Regions from separate parts of the Absicoccus sp. genome, predicted to be linked through region 2. Evidence: predicted binding sites of a transcription regulator. Region 2 holds the regulator's gene; the other holds the start of a gene.
What was found. The regulator HrcA, encoded in region 2, represses chaperone genes, less so after heat shock. The targets are predictions, from matches to a motif close to TTTTAGCACTNNNNNNNNNNNAGTGCTAAAA.

Region 1 (6,343 bases), on a different contig from region 2:
CTGTTTGTACCAATTTCTAATGCCAAAATACCACTGCCCAAAGCATGTAACGTGCCATTGGGAATGATGAAGTAATCTCCTGTATGTACAGTCCATTGTTTTAAATACGGTTTGATTTCACCAGAAAGTAATTCCTTTTTAATGATGTTCGCATCGGTTGTCGTGGTACCACCAACCAGTGTAGCTCCAGGTTTCGCATCCAGAATGTACCAGGTTTCAAATTTTCCATTGTCATGTGCATGGGTTTGCGCATAAGCATCATCGGGATGGACTTGGATACTTAACTGGTCTTTGGCATCTAAATAGACACATTGAATAAAATCTTTTGTATCCAGTCCGGGTCCTAATAGGCCTTCGGGATCTTGATGGATCAAGTCTTTTAAATAGGGATGGCCTTCTACATTTTGGATCGTTGTTGGTACATGATCGTGAATCGAAACATCCCAAAATGTGCCAATCGGCTGATCTAGACCACGTTTTTTGGCGAGACGATCATTGGCCCAAATGGATCGTGTGGGATAGCCTTTACAGAGTAATGGCTGCATGTCAAGCTTCCTCAAATTCTTTTAAGATCTTTACCGAAGAAGATGTACCAATACGGCTAGCTCCTGCTTCAATCATCGCTTTACAAGTTTCCCAAGAACGAATACCACCTGCTGCTTTTACTTTGACTGTGCCATGAACCGTTTTCACCATTAAGGCAACATCTTCTACTGTGGCTCCACCACTACCAAATCCAGTCGATGTTTTAATGTAGTCGGGTTTGACGATTGTTGCAATCTCGGCGAGTTTTTTGATTTCTGCTTTTTCTAAATAACAATTCTCAAAAATAACTTTGATGAGCACATTGTGTGTGCGACATAGCTGGACCATCGCTTCCATTTCTTCTTGGATATAGGTCCAATCATGCATTTTAGCCCGACCAATATTGATGACATAATCAATTTCATCGGCGCCATCATCGATCGCATTTTGACATTCGTCCAATTTGGATTTACGACTTGTTTGTCCAAGTGGAAAGCTAATGGCAGCCCCCACATGGATATCGGTACCAGCTAGTTCTTTTTTACAGAAAGTGATCCATTCTGGATTGATGGCGACCATAGCTGTATTCATTTCTTTGGCTTCGTTACATAGTTTACGAAGGTCGTCTTCAGTCGCATAGGCTTTTAAAAACGTATGATCAAAATATTTTGCGAGTGACTGTTTTGTGAGTGTCATGATAAAATCCTCCTGTTTCCATGATATACTATTATTGGTGATAAAAATGACAATTGTAGATAAAAATGTAGAATATCGATCTTTATTGATGATCATTGGACGAAAAGTTTGCACACATGAAGTGCCATTGGATTCAGCTTATCAATATGTTGTCTACCAGCCTACCTTTGAAAATGCATGGGCCCAACTACAATTGGACTTGGGTGTATTTGACACGTTTGAAAAAGCCAAACAAACTTTTCATGAAATGGCATCTCATCCCCATTTCAAAGACAATTTCTTATTTGTCTGTGATAAAGAAGGCCAATTGGTTGGCAGTGCGGGTTTATGGCCAGGACATCATTTTGGCATGGATCGTTTGCGCATTCATTACGTGGCGGTATCTCAAGTGCATCAGCATCATAAAATTGGGTCGAGCATGGTTTCTAAATTAATTATGAAATACGATGCGACACCGGGAAAATATCCTTTATATCTGGCTACGCAAACCAATAGTTATGGGGCCATTGCGATGTATTCCCATTTGGGATTTACTGCCTATTTGGGTGCTTATGAAGGATGTACGCAAAAGCAATCGGAAGCCAATTGGACGTTGGCCACAAAAATCTTGCGTGAAAAGAGCGCATCCTCATTCTAGTATAATGAATTTTATTGTTTGAGTTAGTGAATAAAAGAGGAAAAAAAGGAAAATGATCTTCTGCTTTGGGAAACCAAAGCATTGGGGGTGATTTTATTTGGAAAGTATGAGGAAAAACAAATGGAAAATACGGAAGCAGCACGGAAAGCTTTTGAAACGATTAAAGTGTATTTTAAGTTACAAGATGTATATTTTTTTCAATCTCTGAAACGAATGAATCATATGACGTTACGAGATTATATGATCTTTCATTATATCTATGCAGAAAATCCAATGCATCAAGTGCAACCATCAAAATTGGCCAATTATTTGGAAATTAGTCCATCGGCTGTCAGTCAATTGATCACGAATTATGAAAAACGAAATTGGGTAAAACGGGTACATTCCGACACGGATCGTCGCAATGTATATGTTAGTTTGACCGATGAAGCACATGAAATTATGGTTAAATATTTTCCATTGGAAGAAGATTTGATTAGAAAAGCCATTCGCAATTGTTCCACAGAAGATTTATCTGCCTTTGTACGTGTTCTCTCATGTATTAACCAACAAATACCTATTGAAGAATGAGGAGTGGATATTCCACTTCTTTTTTATCACTCATTCCTTGACAGTGCTAACAATGCGTTGTATGATTAGCAGGTAGACACAAGGAGTGCTAAAAAGGAGTGGTGAGTATGCCAAGAAAAAAACAGTTTAAATCAGAATCAAAACGTCTTTTGGATTTAATGATCAATTCGATTTACACGCATAAAGAAATCTTTTTACGTGAGTTGATTTCCAATGCGAGTGATGCGATCGATAAATATTATTTTAAACATGCTGGACATGTGGATACATCCACATTTGAAATTCGCTTAGATCCAGATAAAGAAAATCGTACATTGACCATTTCCGATAATGGTATTGGTATGGATGCCGATGAATTGGAAGAAAACTTGGGTACGATCGCAAAATCGGGTTCTTTGGCTTTTAAGGAACAAATGGAAAAGAAAGAAGAGAATACCGATGCGGATGTAGATATCATTGGTCAATTTGGTGTTGGTTTTTATTCAGCTTTCATGGTGGCCAAATCGGTAACCGTCGTTTCGAAAAAAGATGGAGCAGATACGGCTTATAAATGGGTCAGCCAAGGGGATGATGGTTACTTTATTACCGAAAGTGATAAAGAAGATCGAGGTACAACCATCATTTTAGCCCTAAAAGAAGATACCGATGATGAAGATTATTCACAATATTTGGAAACATATACCTTGGAAAATCTAGTCAAGAAGTATTCGGACTACATTCGTTATCCAATCAAGATGGAAGTGGAGACACAAAAGGTCAAAGAGGAAACGAAAGATCAAGAAAAACCGGAATACGAAACGGTTGTAGAAGACAAGACATTGAATTCCATGGTTCCTTTGTGGAAGCGTCAAAAATCCCAGATCACGAAGGAGGAATACGATCAATTTTATAAGGATCATTTCCAAGATTTCCAAGATCCACAACGTGTCATTCATTTTAGTGTAGAAGGAAATGTTAGCTTTACGGCTTTGTTGTATATACCCGGTCGAGTACCGATGGGCTTCTATCAACAAGATTATAAGAAAGGTTTGCAGCTGTATAGTCGCGGTGTATTCATCATGGATCATGCCGAAGAATTATTACCAGATTACTTGCGATTTGTGAAAGGATTGGTGGATAGTCAAGATCTTTCCTTGAATATTTCTCGTGAGATGTTGCAACATGATAATCAATTGAAATTGATTGCCAAACGTATCGAGAAGAAAGTGTTATCCGAATTGAATGCGATGATGAGCAAAGAACGTGATGAATATGAAAAGTTCTGGAATAACTTTGGTTTGAATATTAAATTTGGTGTGTACAACAACTGGGGCATGGACAAAGATAAACTTGAAAATTTATTGATGTTCTATACCAGTCATGAACAAAAATTGGCTACTTTAAATGAATATGTCGATCGTATGAAAGAAGATCAGAAATCGATTTATTATGTTTCGGGTTCGGATATGACATTGATCGATAAAATGCCAATTGTACAGACCTTGAAAAATAAAGGATACGAAGTTATCTACTTGTTGGATGATGTCGATGAATTCGTCATGCAGACGTTGCAGACTTTCCGTGAAAAGACATTTAAGAATGCAACCCAAGGCGATTTGGATCTAGATTCTGAAGATGAAAAGAAAGAATTGGAACAAACTGCCCAAGATAATAAAGAGTTGTTGGATTTCATGAAAGAAAGTCTAAAAGATAAAGTCGTAGATGTCAAAGTATCTAATAAATTGAGTGATGATCCAGTTTGTTTGAGTGCTGGCGAAGGTGTTTCGTTTGAAATGGAAAAAGTCTTTGCGAATGCACCAGAAGGCAGTGGTCCAATGGGTGGTATGAAAGCCGAACGTATCTTGGAATTAAATCCAAACCATCCCATCTTTACCACGTTAAAACATTTATATGAAACGGATAAAGATAAGGTCAAAGAAGTTGCTGATGTTTTATATGATCAAGCCTCGTTGATTGAAGGATTCCCAATTGATGATCCAATTGCTTACAGTCGTAAGATTTGTGAATTGTTGGTCGATTCCAATAAATAAATGAAGACAGTCGATGCAAATCGGCTGTTTTTTTGTTAGAGTTATATAGAAATGGAGAATAGTATGAATCTAAAACAAAAACAAGCCATGGTCGAAGAATTGGTCAACAAAAATCATTTACCCATTGAGGTGGGATCCATTCATTCGGCTGCCTTAGATAAACATTATCGAAATAAAGTCATTGTTGCCTTTGCGAAACATAAAGGAGTCGTGTATGCGGGGCAATATGCACCACATAGTCATCGAGTGATCAAAGATGGAGGTCGATCCTTACAACCCAAGATCATCAATGATATCATCGATACCATTACGGAATTGGTTCAATCGATGAAAATCTATTTATACAATGAACAAACGGGAACCGGCGTATTGCGACATGTCTTGATTCGTTGGGGACATGCAACCAATGAAGTGATGGTTGTATTTGTGACTGGAACCAATATCTTTCCTTCACGAAAGAATATGATCCATGCTCTTAGAAATAAGCATCCTGAAATCAAAACGATCCTGCAAGAAGTCAATGGTCGTAAAACCAGTGTGGTCATGGAAAATAAGCCTATGGTTTTATATGGAAATGGAACCATCGATGATATTTTATGTGGAAAAAAGATCACGATTCCAGCCACAGCGTTTTATCAAATTCATGCTCAACAATGTGAAGTATTATATGGATTGGCCAAAGAAAAATTACAATTAACAGGAAAAGAAACAATATTGGATACGTATTGTGGCTTGGGTACAATTGGTTTATCCTTAGCGGATGCTTGTAAAAGTGTGATGGGGGTAGAAATCAATAAAGAAGCCATTCATTATGCCAAAATTAATGCGAAACAAAATCATATGAAAAATATGCAGTTTGTGGATATGGATGCTACCGCATTTATGATGGAGGCCAAACGCTATCATCATCCCTATGATGTCATCATTTTAGATCCACCAAGAGCAGGGACGACCCAACAATTCATCTATGCTTCCACGTCTTTAGCACCACAGAAGATCTTATATATTTCTTGTGATCCAAGAACCTTAGTTCGGGATTTGAAACAATTTAGACGAGCAGGCTATGTCACAGATCGATTGGATCTTGTGGATATGTTTCCAAGAACCGAACACGTGGAGACAGTAGCATTGATGTCAAGGGTCGAAGGAAAGTAGGCGCGAAAGCCCTTGATTTCATGCGTTTTTCGGCTCCCGATGGTTTCGAGCGGGTGGAGCGGGTAATAGTCTGCGATAACTTATCCAAGGGCAATTCAAGGCAAAAAGTGTTAGAGTTGAGTTGTCACGATAGATGTCACTATGTTGAGTTACCGAGTTAGATGTCGGGGAGTTGTGGCTGTAAGATAGATGTCAGAATGGCAGTGATGCTAAAATACAATAATTACGCATAGTAACAGGAGGAACTGGCTTTTTGAAGAAGTTATTGATTACGATTTTGAAGATAGTGGTTTTCTTTTTAGGATGGGCTGTGTTATCCGGGATCATTGATATTCCGAGCGACAATCCTGCAATATGGAGATTTTTCGCGGAACTGATCCCACTTACTGTCATGATACTGTTCACTGTGGTCTTTTGGCTGATCGAGAAGAAAACCGTAAACATACCGATAAAAGAAAACATAGGCAGAGGGACACTGGCGGGAATTGTAATAGGTATCATTTGGATTGGAGCAGCTTCGTCAATTCTTATTTTTTCTAAGCAGTTGGAAATTACCGGTAAGAATGAAGTCTCGCTCTTATGGCTTTGGATTCTTTCAGCATTTCTTAATATCATCATGCAGGAACTCCTTGTAAGAGGATACATATATCAGCTTTTGAAAGAAAGATACAACCTTACTGCAGCCGTTATTGTTACAACCGCAATTTTTACGTTTATGCATGGCGGAGCA
Region 2 (6,343 bases):
AAATCGTCCATCATTGAACCGGAACATCCACAAACACCAGAAAAAAAGGGCAAACTTGTCTTTGATCATGTTTCCTTTAGCTATGGTCGTGCCAAAGAAAAAGTCTTGGATGATATTAACTTTACGGCACATCAAGGGGATACTATTGCCCTGATTGGTAGTACCGGATCCGGAAAATCAACCTTGGTCAACTTGATTCCCCGTTTCTATGATGTAACGGAAGGGTCGATACAAATGGATGATGTAGATATTCGCCATATGCAACTAAAAACCTTACGGGATCGCATTGGTTTTGTCCCACAAAAATCGGTGTTATTTTCCGGCACGATCGCATCGAATTTGCGGTTTGGTAAAAAAGATGCATCCGAATCGGAATTGTGGGACGCCATCGATATGGCACAAGCGGAAGATTTTGTGCGTGAAAAAGAGCAAGGCATTTCTTCTCATATTTCACAAGGAGGTTCCAATGTTTCAGGTGGACAAAAACAACGATTGGCTATTGCTCGTGCCATCGTCAAGCATCCTGAATTTTTAGTGTTTGATGATAGTTTCAGTGCACTGGATTTTGCGACGGATGCCCGTTTACGAAAAACATTGAAAGAAAAAGCAGCCGATGTCACAACGATTATCGTGGCCCAACGAATCAGTACGATCATGCATGCCGATCAGATTTTAGTTTTGGATCATGGCAAAGTGGTCGGACAAGGTAGTCATGAAGAATTGATGGCAACATGTGATGTGTATCAACAAATCGCACAATCGCAATTATCACAGGAGGAATTGGCATATGAGTGATCGTCAACCAAGACAGAACCATGGTCCAGGTCGTGGCCGTGTCGTTGAAAAACCAAAAGATTTTCGAAAATCATTCGCGGCATTGGCTCACTATATGATGCGTTATAAATTTCGCTTGTTGGTGATGGTGATCTGTGCCATATTAGGAACGATTTTTACCATTGTAGGACCCAAGATATTGGGACAAGCCACGACGGAATTATTCAATGGCTTGGTTCGCAAAGTACAAGGAAAAGGGGGTATCCACTTTGATACGATCGCGGCTATTTTGATTCGTGTCATGATCCTATATGCGGTGAGTGCCTTATTCTCTTTTATTCAAGGCATTGTGATGGCGGGCATTGCGAATGATGTCGGTTATAATTTACGAAAAGATATTTCAACCAAGATTAATCGGATGCCATTGAAATATTTTGAAAGCCGTCCTTATGGTGAAGTACTATCTCGCATCACCAATGATGTGGATACGCTTCAACAAGGCATCAACCAAAGTATCACCCAATTGATCACAAGTGTCACGACCATTATCGGCGTTGTCATCATGATGTTGTCAATCAATGGATGGATGACCTTGGCAGCACTTTGTATCTTACCGGTATCCATCGTGATCGTTGCTTTTGTGATGCATTATTCCCAACGGTATTTCCGTGACCAACAAAATTATTTGGGTGATGTCAATGGCCAAGTGGAAGAAGTGTTTGCTGGACAAAATGTGATCAAAGCATACAATCAAGAAGAAGAAGTCTTACAGACGTTTAAACAGGCCAATGATTCTTTGTATGAAAGTGCTTGGAAAAGTCAGTTTTTCTCAGGCATGATGATGCCAATGATGCAATTTATCGGTAATGTAGGCTATGTCATCATTGCGATATTGGGTGGTTTTTTAGTCATTCAAAAAGCCATTGAAGTAGGGGATATCCAATCGTTCTTCCAATATATCCGTAACTTTACGCAGCCGATCCAACAAATTGCGCAAATCATGAATATGTTACAATCCAGTACCGCAGCCAGTGAGCGGGTCTTTGAATTCTTACAGGAAGAAGAAGAACCACAAACCGTAGAAGATCCAACCGATCCAACCCATTTAGATGGGCAAGTGACATTTGATCATGTACGATTTGGGTATGATCCGGATCAAGTCATCATTCATGATTTTTCCGCAAAAGTTATGAATGGCCAAAAAATTGCGATTGTTGGGCCAACCGGAGCCGGAAAGACAACCCTGGTCAAGTTGTTGATGCGATTCTATGATGTCAATAGTGGAAGCATTTCCATTGATGGACATGATATTCGTACATTTGATCGCAATGGCTTGCGTTCCTTGTTGGGCATGGTCCTTCAAGATACATGGTTATTCCATGGCACGATCATGGAAAATATTCGTTATGGTCGTTTGGATGCCACGGATGAAGAAGTCATGGCCGCGGCCAAAGCCGCTCATGCCGATGAATTCATCATGCAACAGCCGGATGGCTATCAAACCGTATTGGATGAAGAGTCCAGCAATATCTCACAAGGACAGAAACAATTGTTGACCATTGCGCGGGCAATATTGGCTGATCATAAGATCTTGATCTTGGATGAAGCCACTTCCAGTGTGGATACACGAACGGAGGGATTGATCCAAAAAGCGATGGACCATTTGATGGAAGGTCGAACGAGTTTTGTGATTGCACATCGTCTATCTACGATCAAAGATGCCGATACGATCTTGGTCATCAATAATGGAGATATCGTTGAACAAGGAAATCATGAAGAGTTGTTGAAAAAGAATGGTTTCTATGCGAAATTGTACAATAGTCAATTTGAACAAGTGACATAAAGAGGGAAAATCATTCTCTCTTTTTTTTATCAACTTTTTAGCACTTTTTAGTTGACGGTGCTAATTATTGTGATATACTGTTAGCAGACGTGGAATAAGAGTGCTAGAAAGGAGTCCCTTCATGGAGTTGACACAACGACAAAAAGTTATATTTAAAACCATTGTTGAAGAGTTTACTCGATGTGCAGAACCCATTGGTTCGAAGACGTTGATGGAGCTACTGGATTTTCCTGTTTCTTCAGCCACCATTCGAAATGAAATGGCTAAATTGGAGAAATATGGATTATTGGAAAAGACCCATACTTCAAGTGGTCGAGTTCCTTCACAATTGGGATATCGATATTATGTCGAGCATTTGATGGTCACGGATCTGGATATGCCAACGAAAGTGTCCCTCCAACAAGTATTTTCGGAAAGACAATTTTCATTGGATGAAATGGTTCAGAAAAGTTGTGATGTCCTTAGCGACATGACCAATCTTACGAGTATCGTATTGGGACCGGATAGTTCGCAACAAACCTTACAAAATGTGCAATTGATTCCCATCAATGCACGAAGTGCAGTGGCGATCATCGTGACGGATACGGGTCATATTGAAAATAAGATGTTTCAATTTGATGAAGATGTTTCCGTTAATGATATGAAAACCTGTTGCGATATCTTCAATGACCAATTAAAAGATACGCCCATCAATCAAGTGATATCGAAAATGGAAGAAATCAAGCCATTGATGAGTGCTAAAATTGTTCGAAGTGAAGTTTTATTTGAAGCTTTTGTGACTGCGTTTATGAAATTTGCGACGGAGAAAGTTGCGGTATCTGGTCGAAGCAACATGTTGTATCAACCAGAATTTAGTGATATTTCAAAATTGAAGCAATTGATGAAAATTTTGGAAAATAGTGATCTGTTTCAGAAATGGACGGATCAAGAAGGAAATATTGCCATTCATGTAGGTGAGCGAAATGAAGTCTTACAGATTGGCGATGTCTCGGTGGTATCCACCAAATTTCATGTGAAGAATGACGAAGAGGGGCAACTGATGGTCGTGGGACCCAATCGAATGCAATATTCGAAAGTGGTTGCGCTAATGGATTATATGAGCGATGTAATTGAAGATGTGTTTACGGAAGGAGGCTTTTCCGATGGATCAGGAAACGAAAAAGACAAATGACGAAGAGGTCAAAGCGGAAGATGTCAAATCACCGAAAGATACGAAAGAGCAAGTAGAAAAGAAATCGGTCAAAGACAAAGTAAAAGAAAAGATCAACAAGGTGGATCCAAGAGATGAAAAGATCAAAGAATTGGAAGCTGCGTTGAAACAAGCAAAAAATGATCGTGCTCGTGCGTATGCGGATGCGGAAAATATGAAAAAGCGTCTACAAAAAGAAGCGGATAATGCGAAGAAATATCGTTTTCAACAAGCTGGTTTAGAGCTATTACCAATTGTGGACAATATGGGAATGGCCATCAAGGTGGATTCAGAAAATGAAGAACTTACAAACTATGTAAAGGGATTCGAAATGATCTACCAGCAGTTGCAGCGTGTGTTGGAAAACGAAGGCGTGAAAGAAATTGATGCCGAAGGAAAACCATTTGATCACAATACCATGCAGGCTTTGATGCAAGAAAAGAAAGAAGATACCGAGCCAGGTATGGTCATTGAAGTGATGCAAAAGGGTTATATGTTAAAAGATCGCATTTTGCGACCTGCACTTGTGAAAGTAAGCGAATAAAGGAGGAATTGATTATGTCGAAAATTATTGGTATTGACTTAGGTACAACAAATAGTTGTGTTGCAGTAATGGAAGGTAAAGAGCCAAAAGTAATTCCAAACCCTGAAGGTAATCGGACAACGCCAAGTGTTGTTGCTTTTAAGGATGGCGAAAAGATCATTGGTGATGCGGCTAAGCGTCAAGCTGTCACAAATAAAAATACGATTTCTTCCATCAAACGTTTGATGGGTACAAGCCAGAAAGTCGAAGCGGAAGGAAAGAAATATACACCAGAAGAAATTTCTGCAATGATCCTGCAATATTTGAAAGGATATGCCGAAGATTATTTAGGTGAAAAAGTAACAGAAGCTGTTATTACCGTTCCTGCTTACTTTAATGATGCGCAACGTCAAGCAACAAAAGATGCTGGTAAAATTGCTGGTTTGGATGTAAAACGTATCATCAACGAACCAACAGCTGCTGCATTGGCTTATGGTATTGATAAAACAGATAAAGAACAAAAAGTATTGATCTATGACTTAGGTGGAGGTACATTTGATGTTTCCATCTTGGATTTAGCCGATGGTACATTTGAAGTATTGTCTACCAATGGGGATACCCATCTGGGTGGAGATGATTTTGATAACGTTTTGGTAGATTGGATGGCTGAAGATTTCAAGAAACAAAATGGTATTGATTTGAAGAACGATCCAATGGCTTTACAACGTTTAAAAGAAGCTGCTGAAAAAGCTAAGAAAGATTTGTCTGGTGTCATGCAGACACAAATTTCATTGCCATTTATCTCTGCAGGTCCTGCTGGTCCATTGCATTTGGATATGACGTTGACACGTGCACGTTTTGATGAAATGACAAAGTTTTTGGTTGATCGTACGATGCAACCAATCCGTAATGCATTGAATGATGCCAATATGAGCCCTAGTGACTTGGATCAAGTTTTGTTAGTTGGTGGTTCGACTCGTATCCCAGCGGTACAAGAAGCCGTTGCTCGTGAATTAGGTAAACAACCAAACCACAGTGTCAACCCAGATGAAGCTGTTGCGATTGGTGCTTCCATTCAAGGTGGTGTCTTAAGTGGTGATGTCAAAGATGTCTTGTTGTTGGATGTTACCCCATTGTCTTTAGGTATTGAAACAATGGGTGGTGTCATGACCGTATTGATTCCACGTAATACAACCATTCCAACGAGTAAGTCACAAATCTTCTCTACAGCTACCGATAACCAACCTGCCGTTGATATCCGTGTCTTACAAGGTGAAAGACCAATGGCCAACGACAACAAAGAATTAGGTAAATTCCAGTTGACCGGAATTGCGCCAGCTCGTCGTGGTGTGCCTCAAATTGAAGTTACCTTCGATATCGACTCCAATGGTATCGTAAATGTCAGTGCCAAAGATAAAGCTACAGGCAAGGAACAAAATATCACGATCCAGAACTCTTCTCGTTTGAGTGATGAAGAAATCGATCGTATGGTTCGTGAAGCCGAAGACAACAAAGAGGCGGATGAAAAACGTAAAGAAGAAATTGATTTACGTAACCGTGCAGAAGGTTTGATTGCACAGATCGATGCAACGTTGGAAGACAACAGAGATAAGATCGATGCAAAGCAAGCCGATGAAGTAAAGAAAATGCGCGATGACTTGCAAAAATCATTAGATGAGAATAATATGGACGATGTCCGTACAAAATTGGATGCATTGGAAAAAGCAGCACAAGCAGCCAGTGCCTCTATGTATGAACAAGCCGGTCAGCAACAATCCAATGATTCAAATCATAACACCAATGATGATGTTGTTGATGGTGAATACACAGAAAAGAACTAGTTTTTTAAGAGTTCCACAATTGTGGAACTCTATGCGTCTACAAAGAAAGGGATGATGTCTCATGGCAGATGAAAAAAGAGACTATTATGAAGTGCTCGGCGTTTCGAGAGATGCAACACCGGATCAAATTAAAAAGGCCTATCGTAAATTGGCTATGAAATATCATCCGGATG

Region 1: a site for HrcA is predicted at 2,450-2,480, ahead of htpG (molecular chaperone HtpG). Genes of this name have one in related genera too.

What each region holds. Positions count from the first base shown of each region.
Region 1 covers NZ_JAXDRQ010000070.1:1,919-8,261, reverse strand. The annotation lists gene SOS22_RS10760 (type I phosphomannose isomerase catalytic subunit) at 1-545, opposite strand, end outside; gene deoC (deoxyribose-phosphate aldolase) at 547-1,221, opposite strand; gene SOS22_RS10750 (GNAT family N-acetyltransferase) at 1,268-1,858, shown strand; gene SOS22_RS10745 (MarR family winged helix-turn-helix transcriptional regulator) at 1,979-2,428, shown strand; gene htpG (molecular chaperone HtpG) at 2,536-4,458, shown strand; gene rlmD (23S rRNA (uracil(1939)-C(5))-methyltransferase RlmD) at 4,522-5,613, shown strand; gene SOS22_RS10730 (type II CAAX endopeptidase family protein) at 5,867-6,343, shown strand, end outside.
Region 2 covers NZ_JAXDRQ010000052.1:38,162-44,504, reverse strand. The annotation lists gene SOS22_RS07445 (ABC transporter ATP-binding protein) at 1-795, shown strand, start outside; gene SOS22_RS07440 (ABC transporter ATP-binding protein) at 788-2,617, shown strand; gene hrcA (heat-inducible transcriptional repressor HrcA) at 2,739-3,788, shown strand; gene grpE (nucleotide exchange factor GrpE) at 3,760-4,350, shown strand; gene dnaK (molecular chaperone DnaK) at 4,365-6,170, shown strand; gene dnaJ (molecular chaperone DnaJ) at 6,232-6,343, shown strand, end outside.